One region of the Sideroxydans sp. CL21 genome, then DNA from elsewhere that is predicted to be linked to it. Evidence: riboswitches for the same ligand, from Rfam matches in the RefSeq annotation. Region 1 holds a riboswitch; each other region holds the start of a gene.

Evidence for each region. Region 1 has a riboswitch for cyclic di-GMP ahead of QOY30_RS11280 (bacteriohemerythrin). Riboswitches for the same ligand answer to the same signal wherever they lie in the genome.
Region 2: it holds a riboswitch for cyclic di-GMP, as region 1 does, so the genes downstream of both, QOY30_RS04995 (PEP-CTERM sorting domain-containing protein) here and QOY30_RS11280 (bacteriohemerythrin) in region 1, are expected to answer to the same signal.
Region 3: it holds a riboswitch for cyclic di-GMP, as region 1 does, so the genes downstream of both, pstS (phosphate ABC transporter substrate-binding protein PstS) here and QOY30_RS11280 (bacteriohemerythrin) in region 1, are expected to answer to the same signal.
Region 4: it holds a riboswitch for cyclic di-GMP, as region 1 does, so the genes downstream of both, motB (flagellar motor protein MotB) here and QOY30_RS11280 (bacteriohemerythrin) in region 1, are expected to answer to the same signal.

What each region holds. Positions count from the first base shown of each region.
Region 1 covers NZ_LR699166.1:2,425,582-2,429,911, reverse strand. The annotation lists gene QOY30_RS11295 (hypothetical protein) at 78-308, shown strand; gene QOY30_RS11290 (bacteriohemerythrin) at 413-841, shown strand; gene QOY30_RS11285 (prohibitin family protein) at 969-1,802, opposite strand; cyclic di-GMP riboswitch class I at 2,109-2,189, shown strand; gene QOY30_RS11280 (bacteriohemerythrin) at 2,322-2,837, shown strand; gene QOY30_RS11275 (rhomboid family intramembrane serine protease) at 3,023-3,601, shown strand; gene QOY30_RS11270 (NAD(P)/FAD-dependent oxidoreductase) at 3,611-4,330, opposite strand, start outside.
Region 2 covers NZ_LR699166.1:1,044,741-1,049,070, forward strand. The annotation lists gene epsA (XrtB/PEP-CTERM-associated transcriptional regulator EpsA) at 1-331, shown strand, start outside; gene QOY30_RS04985 (DsbC family protein) at 324-1,052, shown strand; gene QOY30_RS04990 (type II secretion system protein) at 1,556-2,332, shown strand; cyclic di-GMP riboswitch class I at 2,751-2,832, shown strand; gene QOY30_RS04995 (PEP-CTERM sorting domain-containing protein) at 2,944-3,816, shown strand; gene QOY30_RS05000 (type 2 periplasmic-binding domain-containing protein) at 3,921-4,330, shown strand, end outside.
Region 3 covers NZ_LR699166.1:3,444,134-3,448,463, reverse strand. The annotation lists gene QOY30_RS16470 (SRPBCC family protein) at 1-576, shown strand, start outside; gene QOY30_RS16465 (HU family DNA-binding protein) at 747-1,031, shown strand; cyclic di-GMP riboswitch class I at 1,249-1,335, shown strand; gene pstS (phosphate ABC transporter substrate-binding protein PstS) at 1,568-2,614, shown strand; gene rng (ribonuclease G) at 2,721-4,178, opposite strand; gene QOY30_RS16450 (Maf family protein) at 4,175-4,330, opposite strand, start outside.
Region 4 covers NZ_LR699166.1:2,878,152-2,882,481, reverse strand. The annotation lists gene QOY30_RS13660 (integration host factor subunit beta) at 350-700, opposite strand; gene motB (flagellar motor protein MotB) at 755-1,681, opposite strand; cyclic di-GMP riboswitch class I at 1,758-1,860, opposite strand; gene QOY30_RS13650 (PA0069 family radical SAM protein) at 2,075-3,139, shown strand; gene QOY30_RS13645 (integration host factor subunit beta) at 3,298-3,585, opposite strand; gene lipB (lipoyl(octanoyl) transferase LipB) at 3,850-4,330, opposite strand, start outside.

The sequences.
Region 1 (4,330 bases):
GTTGCATAGAGTGCAAAACGACTAAAGGCAACATAAAAAATTGCCGTTTTAATGAAGAACCCTTTGGAGGGGAGTTCATGCAAAAATTCAAATTTTCCATAAGGACGCGTGATGGCCTACCAATCGAGCGCCTTATGATCTCAGCCAGGGATCAAGAGGAAGCTGAGCGCAAACTAAAGCAGATGTACCGCCACTGCGAAATAGTCAACTGTGCTGCGCATCATGAAGTAATAATGAAGAAGGGGCAGAATACCTTCATCAAGGACATTGCCTCTTTGCTCGCCACACAAGAAAGTATTTCCGGGTAGTCACAAATACCTCGACTCGATCAGCGCATACGGCAAAACGCTTTATGCAGTGCATTGTAGTTTTTGAGTCGGCAGGCTTGATAGATAGTCATTAGACATTTTCGATGAAAAAACCGCAGTGGAAGATTGAATGGAATGATGGAATGAGTGTGGGCATTCCCGAAATCGATGAGGATCACAAACGCTTCATTTTGCTGATCAACGAGCTTAATCTTTCCATCACAGAAAGAATGAAGGCAACAGAGATCAAGAAGCGATTGCAGGATGTCATTGAGGATGCAAATCAACATTTTGAGCAAGAAGAAAAACTCTTTCGAGAGCGGCAATATCCTAATGCTGAAGGGCATGCAATTTCACACAATATTGTGAAGAATACACTTAAAAGAATTCAGGACTCGTTTGTGCCCTATGGATTAGACGCGGAATGGGTGGACGCTGCGCTGGTCATTAAACAAATTCTGATCAATCATATTCTGACTGAAGATATGCAATACGCTGACTTTTTCGCAACAATCAAAGCGAAGCGTCAATGAAGGCTACCGGTCCAAATATTCTTTATCACATTAAGGCGATCAAATTGGTGCGACATGACCATTATGAACAACCCATTTTTGACATCGGTTCCCCTGAAAATGTGAATGGCCGCTGCTGGAACGGAATTTAGTGCGCCTTCCCCGCGCCATTGGGCTTGGACTCCGGCTCAAAAGTTCTGGTGTCCAGAATCAATGGAAGATTTCCTTTCCCTGCATCCAGAATAATTGTCTTGCTGTTGGGAGATTGAACCAGTTTCTCAATGGCTTCAATCTGTTTCCATTGAAGAAGGGCATCAGTCAAGCCTTTTCCAATCAGTAGTTGATAATCGGCTATCCCTGCGGCTTCAATTTTTTTACGCTCGGCTTCTTTTCTTTCCTTATCGAGGACAAACTGCATGGCGAGAGCCCTTTGCTCTTGCTGGAGTTTCAGTTCGATTGCTTCCTGGACGACTTTGGGAAGGTGAACATCCCGGATCAAGATTCCATCGACCTGAATGTGTTTGGATTGAAGTTTCCGGTTGACCTCCGCGAATATTTCTTTTTCGACTTCTTCACGTTTGGTAGAGTAAATTTCTTCCGGGCTGTAACGTCCTACAACTTTCCGCGCCCCGCTACGGAGAAGCGGGCCAAGGAGAATCCGATAATAGTCCGGTCCGATTTCTGTCTGGAGAAGAAAAAGCTCGGAGTTGACAGGCTTAAATAGGATCGAGGTATCGAGAATGATGGAAAGACCGTTGTTAGCCAGTACATCAAGGCTTTCCTGATGTTCCTGCTCCCTTAAATCGTATTGATAGATTTCGCTGAAAGGCGAGACTATATGGAAGCCTTCTCCGATGGGCTCTTTTAATGTCCCGCTGCTGGGAGTCCATTCGACGGCTCCCATTCCGGACTGGACAGTTGTGCAGGCCGACAATGAAATCACTACGCAACCCATGACAGCAATAAGCAATGAGTTTTTCATAAAACCTCCTGTCATTCCATGCAAATAAAATTGTTGATTTGCGTGCCGCATTCAGACACCGCAGCCAAAATTAGGAGTTCTCAAAAAATTTACGCACAGGCTTGGATAATTATAAGAAATCACTGCGAAGAACTGGATGAATTAAATTTCATGGATCATGGTTACTACCATGCACATTCAATATCCTTGCGCGTGAAATAGGATAAATTCTGAGTTCCACTTGGAAACTTGCGAAATGGGGCCTGCCTGGGAATACATGCCGGGCTGCTGGTCATATTGACCATAAATTGAATAGGGAATATTCTGAACCTTGCTTGGCAAACGTACTGAAAAGTATGGGCGCAAAGTCTCCGGCCTAAGGGTAACTATGGTAGCGGGACTGCGACATGGGTTTCCATTCCTGTGCCTCTCTCCAGCTCCGTCGGTCGTTGAAATCAATTGGGAGGAGATATTTATCTGACTTAATTGAACTCGTTTCAATATCAAGCGAGCACTAATCCATAACGAGGGGAGGTAATAATGTCCGAGTTTGCCATGTCAGACGAAGAGATTTTCTTCAAGTGGTCGCCAGACTACAGCGTCGATATCAATACAATCGACAATCAACATCAGGAGTTGATCTGCATTCTTAATCACTTATTCATCGCTGTCTCAAGGCGGCAAGCCGATAAGGAAATCGCCGTCATACTCGATGACCTTGTGGCCTACACAAAAACGCATTTCGCGCTTGAAGAGAAGCTGATGCAACAGGCCAACTACGAGGGTTTCGAAGCGCATAAACTTGAACACAGGAAGTTAATAGAGCGACTCGATCAACTAAGCAAAAAATTCTTGATCGATGAAAAACCGATTCATTTTGAACTGCTGAGTTTTCTCAAGTTGTGGCTCAAGGAACACATTCAGGATAGCGATAAAAAATATAGCTCCGCACTGCGCAACAGCGGATTCTCGATTGCCGCGTGGGAACGCGAAGCGACGGCAGTCTTCATGGAAATGGTTGAAAAGACCGGTCGTTGGTGGAGGAAAATCTGGTAAGTTAAGCGACGCTTGCTGTGCAAGAACGGTTGGTCGATGAATTCATATCGAACTTGCACATTGCAGCCGGGAATTGCCGGTCGATGTATGACCCCATATAAACAGTGCGTGGTATCGATCAGACATGCGACGGCACGGCCGGTGAAACTCAATCGAGACTCGGCTGAGTGCATAGGAGGTAAGCGGTGCGCAGCCCTTTGTCCACTATTTGGACCATTATATTTTTGACCGTTGCCGGGTTTCTGCTGGAGATCGGCGCGGGTGAGCCTGCCGTCAGCGGATTCGCCCTGTGGCCTTTCGGGGCGGGTTTCATGCCCTGGCAGTTGCTAACGTATGCTTTTTTGCACGCCAGCATCACCCATCTCGCCTTCAACATGTACGGTTTCTGGATGTTTGGCCGTGAACTGGAGTACCTGATGGGGCATCGGTCATTTCTCCTCCTGTATTTTGCCAGCATCCTGTCGGCGGGGCTTATGCAGTTGTTCGTCACGAGTGTGACCGGCAGTGTTTACCCGACGATAGGAGCATCAGGCGGCGTGTTTGGTTTGTTGCTTGCCTACGGTATGTTCTTTCCGAACAGGATGCTCATGCTCATTTTTCCGCCCATTGCTCTCCCGGCATGGTTGTTTGTGACCTTGTATGCAGGCATCGAGCTGATTCTTGGTGCGACAGGAAGCCAGGCCGGGGTTGCGCATTTTGCTCATTTGGGCGGCATGGTGGGTGGTTATATTGTTATCCGTCTCTGGCGCACACGGGACCGCTGAGCTTGATGTTCATATGGCCAGTTGATGTGTGTGCAGAAACCAGCGATCCAGAACCACATGGCGGGTGAACCATTTGTTTTTCAGCAATAACCCGGCGAGCAGTTTACCGGCGAACGATTGCCCTGCGTTGCCTGGCGCGGGCGCAGCGCCAAAGCGCGCAAGCAAGCGAGAACTGTATGGCATTAACTGCTGGCGGCGGTAGTCTCCCTGTGCTTCCAGGATAGTGGCCGCGGCCATGAGACCGGACTCAACAGCCGGCCTGATTCCTTCGCCGCTTTGCGGATACGCCAGCCCGGCCGCATCGCCTACGAGCAGCATGCCGTCATCGATCTGGTTGCGAACGGAATGCCCATAAAGCAGGTACGCATGTCCATGGAATCTGTCCGGAATACCCATCGGAATTCTGCCGCGCTCTTTGAGATATTCGCAAAAACGTTCAAGTTGCTCAGAAAGCAGGTGGTTGTCTTCGCGTCCGAGCCCGATATTGAGATAGTCGCCTTTGCGGAAGCACCAGCCGTATCCCTTCATATCACGGCAAAAGTAGAGTTCAGGAGTGTCACCTTGAACTCCGCAAACACTGCTCTGCTCCAGGCTCATTTTGAATTCGATTTCCTTGGCAGTGATTGCAGGTTCGCTCCCTCCTAGCTGAGCACCCATGAAGCGCGCAACCGGGCAAAAATGTCCGCCTGCGCCGATTATCAGAGGAGTCGAGACCGCATCGTTGACGAT
Region 2 (4,330 bases), 1.4 Mb from region 1:
CATCATGTATATCCTCGAGGTACTGGCACCCATTCTGGAATCGACATTCTCCCGTGTGGTGTCTCATCAGGGATTCAAAACCCAGGCATATTTTCCAAATGCCATGCTGTTGAGCAAACGCGAAACAGAGGTGCTGCACTTTCTGATGGCGGGAAAATCCAATCAGGTTATAGCGGAAGAACTTTTTCTCAGTCCGTTGACGGTCAAGAATCATGTGCAGAACATCATGAAAAAACTCAGAGTAAAAACGCGCGGCCATGCCGTCACCATTGGTTTGAAAATGGGCCTTTTAATATCGAAAAATGAAATCCAGGGAGAAAGCAATGTCTGAATTGGCCCGTATCGCAAGCGTATTGATCATGTTGTCCGTAATGTACAGCGCCTGTGGCGGCGAACAAGAGATCAGAAAGGCCATTACGGAAAATGCGCCGGACATCAAGATCGTCTCCATCTCCAAATCGCCCTATGCCGGTCTGTATCAGGTTGTCGCCAACGGCTACAGCATTTTCTATACCGATGAAAAGGGCGAAGTCGGATTTTTCGGCAATGTGGTGGATCTCAAAAATCGACAGAACCTGACCCAGCAGGAAAAGGACAAGATCACTGTGATCGATTTTTCAAAATTGCCGCTCGATAAAGCCATCGTCAGGGTCAAAGGCAACGGTACGCGCAAACTCGCCCTGTTTTCCGATCCCGAGTGTCCGTATTGCCAGGGACTCGAAAAACAACTGGAAGGCGTGAACGACGTCACCATCTACACATTTCTGTTGCCGCTCGCCGAACTGCATCCGGGCGCCATGCGCAAAGCGGAATTGATCTGGTGCGCCAAAGACAGAGCCAAGGCCTGGAACGACATGTTGTTGCTGCAAAAGGAACCCGAAGGCAGCAACACAGACTGTCAGACGCCGATCAAGGATATCGCCGAGATCGCCACAAAAAACTGGATCACCGGCACGCCAGGCATCGTTTTCAGCAACGGCAAATTGCTGTTTGGAAATCAGCCGACCGATAAAATCGCCAAGATGCTGGATGCGTCAGCGCCGCAACCTTAGATATTAGGTTGATCAAGGAAACGCTGAACAAGTTCCCTCTCCTACTGGGAGAGGGTTAGGGTGAGGGATAGCTCGTTGAATTTTCACCCTCATCCCAACCTTCTCCCGGGGGAGAAGGAGCGGCTGCGTCCTCTCCCGCTGGGAGAGGATTGAGGAGAGGGTGCCGGTGTCCAGTCGATTGAACCCAAATAGTTCATTAGACCGTCATTCCGGCCCTTCGATAAACTCAGGACAGGCTCACCTCTGGTCAGGCCGGAATCCAGTCATAAAGACATGCCGCGAAGCCGACAAAACCATGATGTTGCTTCACTTGACCGAAGGTCAGCCTGTCCTGAGCCTGTCGAAGGGTGGGAATTTTTTAATCATCTGGATTCCGGCCTGCGCCGGAGTGACGCAGATTTTGCTAATGGACTATTTGAGTTGAAATCACCGGCCCCGGACTATGCCGGACTTCAATCGGCCGGATCAATTAGGCCGGATCAACCGATAAGCCGAGGACTAGCATGTCGTTGAAGCACACGCCTTTATATTGCCGCAGCGCGGGCTTCACCTACATCGGCCTGCTGATTCTGGTCGCCATCATGGGCGTGACGCTCGCCACGATCGGCACTTTCTGGAAGACAGCGCAGCAGCGTGCCAAGGAACAGCAACTGCTGTTCATCGGCAACCAGTTCAGCCAGGCGATCACGGCCTACAATCAAAATACGCCCAGCGGAGCGGTACAGTTCCCGAAGAAGCTCGAAGATTTAGTGCTGGACAAGCGCTATCTCAACACCACACGTTATCTGCGCAAGATATTTGCCGATCCCATCACCGGCACCAGGCAATGGGGGCTGATCAAAGGCGCGGATGGCGGTATTGTCGGCGTGTATAGCCTGTCCGAAATTGAGCCGATCAAAAAAAACAATTTCGGCAGAGGATGTGAAGCGTTCGCCGGAAAAAAACACTATTCGGAATGGAAATTCGTCTATCACCCCAACGGCAACGCCCTGGCTTCAGCCGCCACGCCCGCTAGTCCGCCACCCGCCAACCCGTTACCACCCGCCTACCAGGTACCACCGGTGCAACCGCTGCCGGCAGGATCCACTGCCGACCCGCGCAAACAAAACTATTGCCAGATCACGTTCAGCACCGATGCGACAATCTGCGCGAATATTGGCGCCAAGTTTGGCGCTGCAGCCGGGGCGACTTGCATGGCGTCGGCCAGGGCACGCAACGCCATCTGCGTGAGCAGCGATGGAGCCGCATCCATGCCCCCTCTGGCAGTTCAATACCAATAACCCGAATCGCGCTGGAATCAACGCGCATCTAAACGTAGCAACGTAAATCCCGCAGTTGAATCGCAACTGCGGAATTTACGTTGACCCCGTATTTTTTTCTCCGATATCAAGCCTACCGATTTTTTCCATTGAGATCTGATTTCTCGTTTCACCGGCACCAATACCTGTCTGTCAGCACCCGAGTGTCACGTTCAATAGTCCGGATGGACTAGTAAAACCTAGTCCGTTCGGACTAGAGAAGATATTTTTTTTGAACATTTCTTTTCATGTTGCCACGCTAATGTGCAACTCGCCTGAAAGCCGTTCAGGCACGCACCAAAATAGTCTGAACGGCTCATGCCAAATGCATTTTCAGACCGAAACTTTGTAATGACCACTCGGTAGATTTGCGGTCGGCTGCACAGGAATGTTGTGGGTCAGTTGTTAAGGCTAAACCCGTTGCGAGGCGGGGGCGGAAAGCCACGGATCTCGACGCAAGTGGAGATGGCCGGGTTGCACATGCAGTAGCGGGCGATGCGTTGTCCGTAACTTGAATGGCTGTGAAACCGCTTGCGGTTTCGGGCTTTCTTAACAGACCTCCCTCATCAGGGAGTTATTGAAAGGGATTTACGATGAAAATGAAAATGAATATGACCGTACTGGCAGGTGCTTTGGCACTGGCTGTTGCTGGTCAGGCAAACGCTACAGCAACTGACACTATCGTCAATGGCGGTACTTTTGCCAACGATCTGGTTCTGTCGGTTTGGGATACAACTGCCAACACTTCCTACACCGGCAATCTGGGTGTCACCATGCAGAGCTTCCTGAATGGCATTACCTTTGGTGGCACAGCCAAGGTTCCCGCTATTTCCGGTGCTTCAACTCAAGGTAACTTCAGCTTTAGCGATGCCACTTTGACCAGCTTCCTGGCCAAAACTACAGATGCTTATGTATGGTCCGTTGCTGCTGTATCTGTGCCTGGGATTGCTTATGGCACCTCTGGTATTCTTAGCACTACTAACAGTGGCACAGCAGCCGTTGCAAATACAACTGCACCGAATTTTACAGCTGCAGCTACAGTTATGAATGGCACATACCTCGCTGATGTCAACACAATGTTGACTGCGGCTCCTGCAGGTACAATTTCCATCACTACTCCGGCAGGTTATGCGGGTGCAGCTTATATGGGTAATTCCGTTGCCAACGGCTTCGCTGGAGCTGTTCCGTTCACCAATACCGCAGCACTCGGCGCAAGCCAAAGCTTCTACTTCGTGACCCCGACACAAAACAGCCGTGGCGCTTATGCCGGTTCTACGAACCTGCAATTCCTGAATTCGACAGGCGCGGCTGCAACATGGACGCTGGGCACAAACGGCGCGTTGTCATACGCCGTAGCTGCAGTTCCGGAACCCGGCGAATGGCTGTTGATGTTGAGCGGTTTGGGATTGCTTGGTTTCATCGCAACACGTCGTCGTAATAACGAAAGCAGCATGACCTTTGCTTAAGGTTGCGTAGCCAGCCCCTGCCTTGAAGTGGAGGCAGGGGTGATGCAAGTGAATAGCACCACTGAATATTTAATTTAATGTCATTCCCAAATTGGAGAAATAAAATGAAATTGAAAGCAATCGCAGCAGTATGCGCCTTGGCCTTTGCCGGCCAGGCATTCGCCGCAGCCCCGACACCCGCTCAAGCTGCTGCCTCAACAAATCAGTTGTTCATCTCCGGTTCTTCTGCCTTGCAGAATACGATCGGCCAGATCGCCAACGGTATTTTCACAGCCGGCACAGTGAGCGTATTTGAAGACGGCTCTGCAACAGTTCCTTCCGGCAACAACTATCGCGCTTATGCCGGTACGTTCTCGGCTGCAGCGGGTGCTGCTCTGGCTGGGCAGACCGGTGTTGTGTATGAAACTGCCAAGGGCGGTTCTATCATGGGTGTGGTTCCCGTGGCTTTGGCTCAAAATGTAAACAGAATCGATCTGACCACTTGCGGCGCAGCCGCTGTGGGCGTTGATTCTGT
Region 3 (4,330 bases), 1.0 Mb from region 1:
TTCGGGTGGCTATTGATGACCAGCACTATAGCCTGGCCGGATACCCAATATCCGGGTTTGCAAGTGGATGTAAAAAGGGCCGGCAGCTTGTATACCTTCATCGCCAATTTCGATACCCCGTTGACTAAATGTGCCGCTTACCGTTACTTGACTGATTATGAAGCGGCAAAGAGTTTGCCGGGTGTGGTTGAATCGCTTGCCTATCGCGAAACCGCAAACACGGTAAGGGTTGAACGCACAGCCGACGAACATGTCCTGTTTTTCCATGTCCGGCTTCATTCGATCATGGAGTACACAGAAAAGCCTTATGAGGGTATTTCCTTTATGCAGTTGTCAGGCGATTCGAAAGAATTTCAGGGAAGCTGGAGCATCCAGCCGAACCAGCATGGAAGTACGCTCAGGTTCCAGGGGGTGTGGGAGCCGGACACCCTGATTCCACTGTTCATCATCGACCATTTTGCAAAAAACGGCCTCGTGGACAGATTCAGCGCTATCGCCCAATTGGCCGAGAAGCGCAACGACACGGCCTCAACTCAATGTGAAGACCAGCAACAAATGGCCAACGTAGTAGAATAAGACTGACTTGAGTTGGTTTGTGGGCTTGATTCAAACAAGGCTTGCAACCGCGAATCAAGGTCTGGCAGGAGATTTTGCAGGGTAATTGGGATCCAACCACTTGCCAACGAGTGAAATATCCTCAACAATCCGTACCCGGTACTTCAACCGCAACCAAGGAGCAAAAACGCATGAACCGTAAAGAACTCATCGACGCACTGGCAACCAAGACAGACAGCAGCAAGGCTGATGCTGACCGCAACATCGCTGCCCTGATTGAAATCATCACCGCTACCCTGAAGAAGGGCGACAACGTTGCGTTGGTAGGCTTCGGCACATTCGAGGTCCGCAAGCGTGCAGCTCGCAATGGCCGTAACCCGTCCACTGGCGCTGCTATCAAGATCAAGGCTTCCAAGCAGCCCGCATTCAAGGCTGGTGCTACCTTGAAAGCCGCAGTCAACGGCGTTAAGAAGTAATTATCCAGGCCAGAGATGGCTTAGGAAAAAGGCCGGCGACAAGCCGGCCTTTTCAGTTGGGCAGGGCACGTCAGGCAGGATTTCTGTTATGCATTCCAGTGCCACTATTGGCACTGCTTGCGTATTTTCGCCATTCTTGACGCAGGTATATTTCCTCAGTAACCTTGTCATGTACTTGTAACAATAGTTTCATGCTTGGCAATAAGCTTTATACAAAATCTGAAAACGGCAAACTGGTCAAAAGATCAGGACGCAAAATTACCGGTCTAAGGGGCTTCGGCGCTATGACAGCGGGATCACCAGATACATTCGCGCGAATTCCCGCGCAAGACTTCTGCGTCTCTCTTGTCATTCTCCTCACCCTGAAATAACCCGGTTTTGCCGCTTATCTGGGCGGTGCCAGAAACAGGTTTTGCCGGCAGGGTCTCTTGTTGGTCCCAAGCAAGCTTCGCCAAAATATTTGGCGATGGCTGCCTGTGAAGCTGTCTGACCGGCTGGAAATTTAGATTTGTTTGTGCTTTAAATCAGGAGAAAAAATGAAGAGGAATAAGACTTGGGGCGGCTTGAACGCAATTTTTATGTTGTTGTTGATGCTGAATCAGGCACAGGCGGGCGTCATTTTTGGGATAGGGGCAACTTTTCCCAAGCAGGTTTACCAGGAATGGGGGAAACAATACAAGGCTGAAACCGGATCGGCACTGGCATATTTTGCGCAGGGTTCCGGCAAAGGCATCGAAGCGATCTTGGCGGGGAAGGCCGACTTTGGGGCGAGTGACAAACCATTAATATTCGAAGAGCTGGAAAAAAGCAAGTTGATGCAATTTCCTGCATTGATCGGGGGTGTTGTTCCCGTCGTCAATATCAAAAAAATAGGCGACGGGCAGCTGCAACTGGATGGTGTCATTCTGGCAGATATTTATCTTGGCAAAATCAGACGCTGGAATGATCAGGCGATCGTCGCCCTCAATCCCGGACTGGCTTTGCCTGACGAAGCAATCGACGTGATGCATCGCTCGGACAGTTCGGGCAGCACCTTTGTCCTGACCGACTATTTGTCCAAGGTCAGCAGTGAATGGAAAACCACCATGGGCGCAGCAACAGCGGTAGCCTGGAAGGTGGGGGAAGGCGTTGACGGCGGTGATAATCTGGCAAAAAAAATCGGCAATACGCCGAATTCCATCGGCTATCTCGATCCGTCTGTAGTGCAACAGAGGCATCTGACCTTCGTGAAGATGCGCAATCGTGACGGCAAGTATGTCAGCCCGAATCAGGCCTCGTTTGCGGCCGCGGCGAAGAATGCAGAATGGAGTGCGTCTAACGGGTTCAACCAATCGCTGACCGATCAGATCGGTTCTGAAAGCTGGCCGCTGGCCACCGCCACCTACATCATTATTTCCCGCAGTCCTGCTGAAGCGTCCGGAACCGAGGAGGCATTGAAATATTTTGACTGGACATTCCGCAAGGGAAACCTGATCGCCCAGGATCTTGGATTCGTTTTGATCCCGCCCGAGGCGATGCAAAGCGTGCGCGATTCATGGAAGATGCAGATCAAGGACCGCGCCGGCCGGCCTTTGTGGAAATAGGCAGATGTAAGTTATCGGCTGTATGAGTTTCAAGCGCCGGTGCCTGAAGAAAGAAGATAGCGCCGACTTTTCATCAGTCACCGAAACTGTGGCATTACGTACAAGCTTACATCAGGATGACATCGTATTGTTCCTGCGTGTAGAGCGTTTCCACCTGCAGGGAGACGGGCTTGCCGATGAAGTCGGAAAGCATGGCGAGGCTTTGCGATTCCTCGTCCAGGAACAGGTCAATGACTTGTTGTGAACCCAGGATACGGTATTCGCGGGCGTTGAACTGGCGTGCTTCGCGCACGATCTCACGCAGGATCTCATAGCACACGGTCTGCGCGGTCTTTACTTCGCCGCGCCCCTGGCAGGTCGGGCAGGGCTCGCACAGTACATGCGCCAGGCTTTCGCGGGTGCGTTTGCGCGTCATCTCCACCAGGCCCAGCGAGGAAAAGCCGCTCACACTGATGCGAGTGTGGTCGTGCGCCAGCATTTTTTTGAATTCATCCAGCACCGCATCACGGTGCTCTGTCGTGTCCATGTCGATGAAGTCGCAGATGATGATGCCACCCAGATTGCGCAGCCGCAATTGGCGCGCAATGACCTGCGCGGCTTCCAGATTGGTCTTGAAGATCGTGTCGTCGAAATTGCGCCCGCCGACGAATCCGCCAGTGTTGACGTCTACGGTGGTCAGGGCTTCGGTCTGGTCGATGATGAGGTAACCGCCCGATTTCAGGTCCACGCGGCGTGACAGCGCGCGCTCGATCTCTTCTTCCACGCTGTACATGTCGAACAGCGGGCGGGCTCCGAGATAGTGTTCCAGCTTGGGCACGGCGGTGGCAATGTAGTCGGTGGCAAAAGCCAGCATGCGTTCATGCGTCTCGCGGGAATCTACGAGGACGCGCGCCGACTTTTCATCCACGAAATCGCGCAACACGCGCAGGCTGATGTCCAGTTCTTTGTATAACAATTCGGGGGCAGCCATACGCTGGGATTTCAATTGAAGATTGCCCCACAGCTTGTCCAGATAAGCAACATCGGCCCGCAATTCGTTGTCGGATGCGGATTCTGCCATGGTGCGAATGATGTATCCGCCCTTGTGCTCGGCTGGCAGCACTTGCTGCAGCTTGGCACGCAAGGCCTCGCGTTCATCCTCGTCTTCAATACGCTGCGAAACACCGATATGTGCTTCCTGAGGCAGATAAACCAGCATGCGCCCTGCAAAGCTCAGTTGTGTTGAGAGTCGCGCGCCCTTCGTACCGATGGGGTCCTTGATGACTTGTACCAGCAGGCTTTGCCCCTCGAACAATACTTTTTCAATAGGCTTCGCGGCGGCCTCGCCGCTTGCGCGGTTCTCCCAGATATCGGCGACATGCAGGAAGGCAGACCGCTCAAGGCCGATATCGATGAATGCCGACTGCATGCCGGGCAACACCCGCTTTACTTTGCCGACATAGACGTTGCTCACCAAGCCGCGCTGGCTGCCGCGTTCGATGTGCAGTTCCTGCACGACGCCCTGTTGCATCACCGCGACGCGCGTTTCCTGCGGGGTGACATTGATCAATATCTCTTCTGTCATGGTGCGGGATATCCGAATAGTTTCAGCAATTCTACCGTTTCAAACAGCGGCAGTCCCATCACACCGGTGTAGCTGCCCTCGATGCGCTTCACGAAGGCGCCGGCATGTCCCTGGATGCCATAGGCACCCGCTTTGTCGTGAGCCTCTCCGGT
Region 4 (4,330 bases), 450 kb from region 1:
CGTTCCTGTGCCCGCATCACCATGGGCGGACTTTACAGTCCGCTGTCCCCGAAGGGAGCGATACGGGGTTTCCACGTTCCACGTACAGAAGTACGTCGGGTTAGGTGCCTGCTATCGACCGGGAGGTGTATGGGTCACGAAAGCGTACCGGCAAGACGCTGTTCCCACCTCCATTACCGTTTTGGTTCAAGCGTATTAGCCACTTCCGCTTGCTTTCAGTTACGATCTTTATCGCAGATTCAAATGTTTTCACCATACCGACTATCTAGCACTTCACCGACGCATGGCTGTCAGAAGGGTATGCCTCTCGCGATTGATACCCCGTGCCCTGCGGCACTTCGTTACAGTGTCAGGGCCGCTCTTTATTCAGACCCCTAGATTCATCCGGTGACACGGATGGTTTCTTCATTTGAAGCAGAAACAACTTCTGTACGCGACTTCGTGTCGCAATGCCGGCTTTGAAGTGCGGCACGTCCTTGGCGGGCACTTCGACAATGAGGCCCGTTTTTGGGTTGCGCCCATTGCGTGGCAGGCGATGCAGGATTCCGAAGGTCCCGAATCCCCGGATCTCAACTCTTTCCTTCTTCTCCAGAACGCAGGAAATCTGATCCAGAATCAGGCGGACGCTCATCTCAATATCCCGCTGGGTAAGTTCCGGATGTCTGGAAGCAAGCTGTTCAATCAGTTCTGATCTCGTCATGATGATGTGTATTTATAGTTGGAAGAGTGTCTGGAGAGAGTGAGGACGTTGATCTCATTCGGTTTCGAGCCATGCGCCATCCGTGCGGACAGTATTCTCTGCCCGTGCATTCATCACGATGATGCTGATGCGTCGGTTATGCGGGCTGAACGGATCGGCTGAATCGAACGGTGCAGAAGAAGACAAACCGACGACGCGGATGATCTTGTCGTCTGACATGCCCCCGCCGATCAGTGCACGCCGTGCAGCGTTGGCGCGATCCAGCGACAGCTCCCAGTTGCTGTAATTTCTTGCTGTGCCTTGATAAGGCGTTGCATCGGTGTGACCGGTAATGCCTATCCTGTTTGGTACGTCGTTTAATACGTTGCCGAATTTATGCAGGATATCAACCGTGTATGGCTGGAGGCTTGCGCTGCCCAGATCGAACATCGGGCGATTTTGTTTGTCGATAATCTGGATACGCAAACCGTCCGTGGTGATGTCGATCTGGAATTGATCCTTGAAGTTGCGCAGCTCCGGATTCGCATCAATCTCTTGCTCCAGGCGGAGCTTCAGTTCCTGCAGGTGCGCCATTTCTTTGTGCTGCGCTTCTCGTCGCCCATCGGTCAAATCGAATCGATGAGACTCCGGCACGTCGCCTTTTTTCAATTGCGCATTACCTTCAATGAGACCGTTGCTCCCATTGTTTATGATGTTACCAAGATCGGACATATCCTTCCCGCCGGCAAAGGAAACCATCAATGGTGTTTGAAAGTATTTTGCAATACCCCGCAGCCGGGCTTCCGAATTGTTTCCAATCATCCACAGCAGCAAAAAAAACGCCATCATGGCAGTTACGAAATCGGCGTAAGCGATTTTCCACGTGCCGCTGGAATGCGGCTTGCGGATGTGTTTTATCCTTTTAATAACCATCGTACGGATTTTTTTCTTGTCCGATTTGTTATTGCCAGATTTACTGATTTCAGGATTTACTACTGCCATATAACCCTCGTATTGGTTATACGCAAAGACCCGAACCAGCGGAACGCCAAAAGAAATTGAGAAAATGCTCAGATTGCCTGGCGGCCCCGCTGGCACTCGACGAGTAGTCGAATAGGAACATGTCCTTTAGCCCGGTAGCTTTGCGTCCCCGTCTTTCGGCGGGTTTGCCCTTGCAGGTGCCGATGTATAAATCGACGATTGCATTTGGATTCTATGGTTAAGCCGAGGATGCTGTCAAACTTGCTGACCTCATGGCCTACACGTCGACTTATCAAGTTGTGAAACTGCGAGCCACACATGCCCGGTTTGACATGGCCTCCCCGTGCGCCCTATAGTTGAGGAATACAGAACGATCGTTCTGTTGCAACAAGACCTCGGGCCAGGAAAGATCAAGTGAAGCACGAAGTAGTAAAAGGACGTGGCGCAACGTTGCAGATCGAAGGACGCTTCGAGAGTGTGGCACGCGAACGTGTCGATGATGGATGGGGCACAACGGATGAAGAGCTGCCTCCGTTCAGGACGACTGTGACGGTAGAGAAAACGAAGAGCGTGATCCAGCGCCACGATTCGCCGGACTTGCCGTTCGATTATTCGCTGAATGCCTATCGCGGTTGCGAACACGGCTGTATCTATTGCTATGCGCGGCCTTCGCATGGCTACCTGAACCTCTCACCGGGGCTGGATTTCGAGACCAAACTGTTTGCCAAGCCGGAGGCGGCAAAGCTGTTGCGCGCTGAACTGGCGAAGCCTTCCTACCGATGCTCACCCATTGCACTCGGTTCCAATACCGACCCCTATCAACCCATAGAACGCGAGTGGAAGATCACGCGGCAGATACTGGAGGTGCTGGCGGAATGCAGGCATCCGCTGTCCATCGTGACCAAGTCGGCATTGGTCGAGCGCGATATCGACCTGCTTGCGCAACTGGCGCGGGAAAAACTGGTGCAGGTATTCATCTCGGTCACCACGCTGGATGCTGAACTGGCACGCAAACTGGAGCCGCGCGCCGCATCTCCGCGGCGCAGGTTGCAAGCCGTACGAGCTTTGAACGATGCTGGCGTGCCCTGCGGGGTGATGGTTGCGCCGGTGATTCCTTTTCTCACCGATGCGGAACTGGAGAATGTACTGCAAGCTGCGCATGAGCACGGGGCGCGAACAACCGCTTACACCTTGCTGCGCCTGCCTTACGAGTTGAAAGACTTGTTCAAGGATTGGCTCGGCACGCACTATCCGCTGAAGGCGGAGCATGTGATGAGCCGCTTGCGGGAGATGCGCGGCGGGCGGGAGAACGATCCGGAATTCGGTTCGCGCTTTAGCGGTCAAGGCTTGTTCGCGCAGTTGTTGTCCGCGCGTTTTCGGCTTGCGTGCGAACGTCTGGGGTTCAATCGCGAAGAGAATACACTGGATACGACGCTCTTCATCAAACCGGACAAGTATGGGCAACAAAGTTTGTTTTAGTAGATGTTTTCCGAATTAACACGCCAACAAACAAGCGAGATGTTATCGCTGCTAGTTTGGCGGATTGATTGAGTCGGCCAGTGCGATAGCCGTTATCAAAGGCATTGTGCTTTCAACTATCCTGCAAAAAGCTTTAGCCAATCTGGAATATGCCGTTTTCATTTTTCATCCTGAATGGGCAATTCCCTTAATGTTTTCCCCGGTTTAAAGCGCGGGTGGTATTTGGCAGTTACCGTAATTTTTTCGCCGGTCTTCGGATTGCGACCACTTCGTGGTTTTCGATAATTCAAACCAAAGCTGCCGAAACCGCGAATCTCCACCCGGCTTCCATTCGAGATGGTCGATGCCAATTTTTCCAGGATGATTTTTACGCCAAGCTCGACATCTTTCGCTTGCAGGTTTGGTGTCAACTCAGCCAATTTGGAGATCAGGTCGCTGCGATTCATATACGTGTCTTTCATCCGGAGAAAAAGTGGGCATCCAGAAGGATGCCCAAGTAGGGAGGAGAAACATGAAAGCAGCAGTAAGCAGACCTGCATCACTTTCAGTTTAATAGAATGCAAGCAACGTGCCAGACTATGCGGCGATATTTATCAACGGGTTAGCATTACAGGGCGGAGAAAATACGCACCAGGATGCACTCAATGCACTGCGTTGGTGAGTTTTTAGTGCTGCTGATGATTGAAAATCGGGTTCTGATCTGCTGTCGGTCACTGCTCACGCAGGTGCTTCTTGTCCAAGTGCCGTTGCAAGCCATGCACCAGGTTCTGCGTAAGTTGCGCTTGCAGTTCTTCCCATGGCACCGGGATGCCGACTTCGATGGCCTGGGTGACGCGCAGTCCTTCGTAGCCGCAGGGGTTGATGTTGTCGAACGGCGACAGGTCCATATCGACGTTGAACGACAGGCCGTGATAACTGCAGCTTTTCTTGATCTTGAGTCCCAAGGCGGCAATCTTGGCGTCTCCGACATACACGCCGGGTGCTTCTTCGCGGCCTTGCGCTGCAACGCCATATTCCGCGAGCAGGTCGATCACGGCTTGTTCCATCAGGCGTACTAGTTCGCGCACGTTGATCTTCCAGCGGCGTAAATCCAGCAGCAGGTAGGCGACGATCTGCCCGGGGCCGTGGTAGGTGATCTGCCCCCCGCGATCAATCTTGACCACGGGGATGGCGGTCGGATTGAGCAGGTGT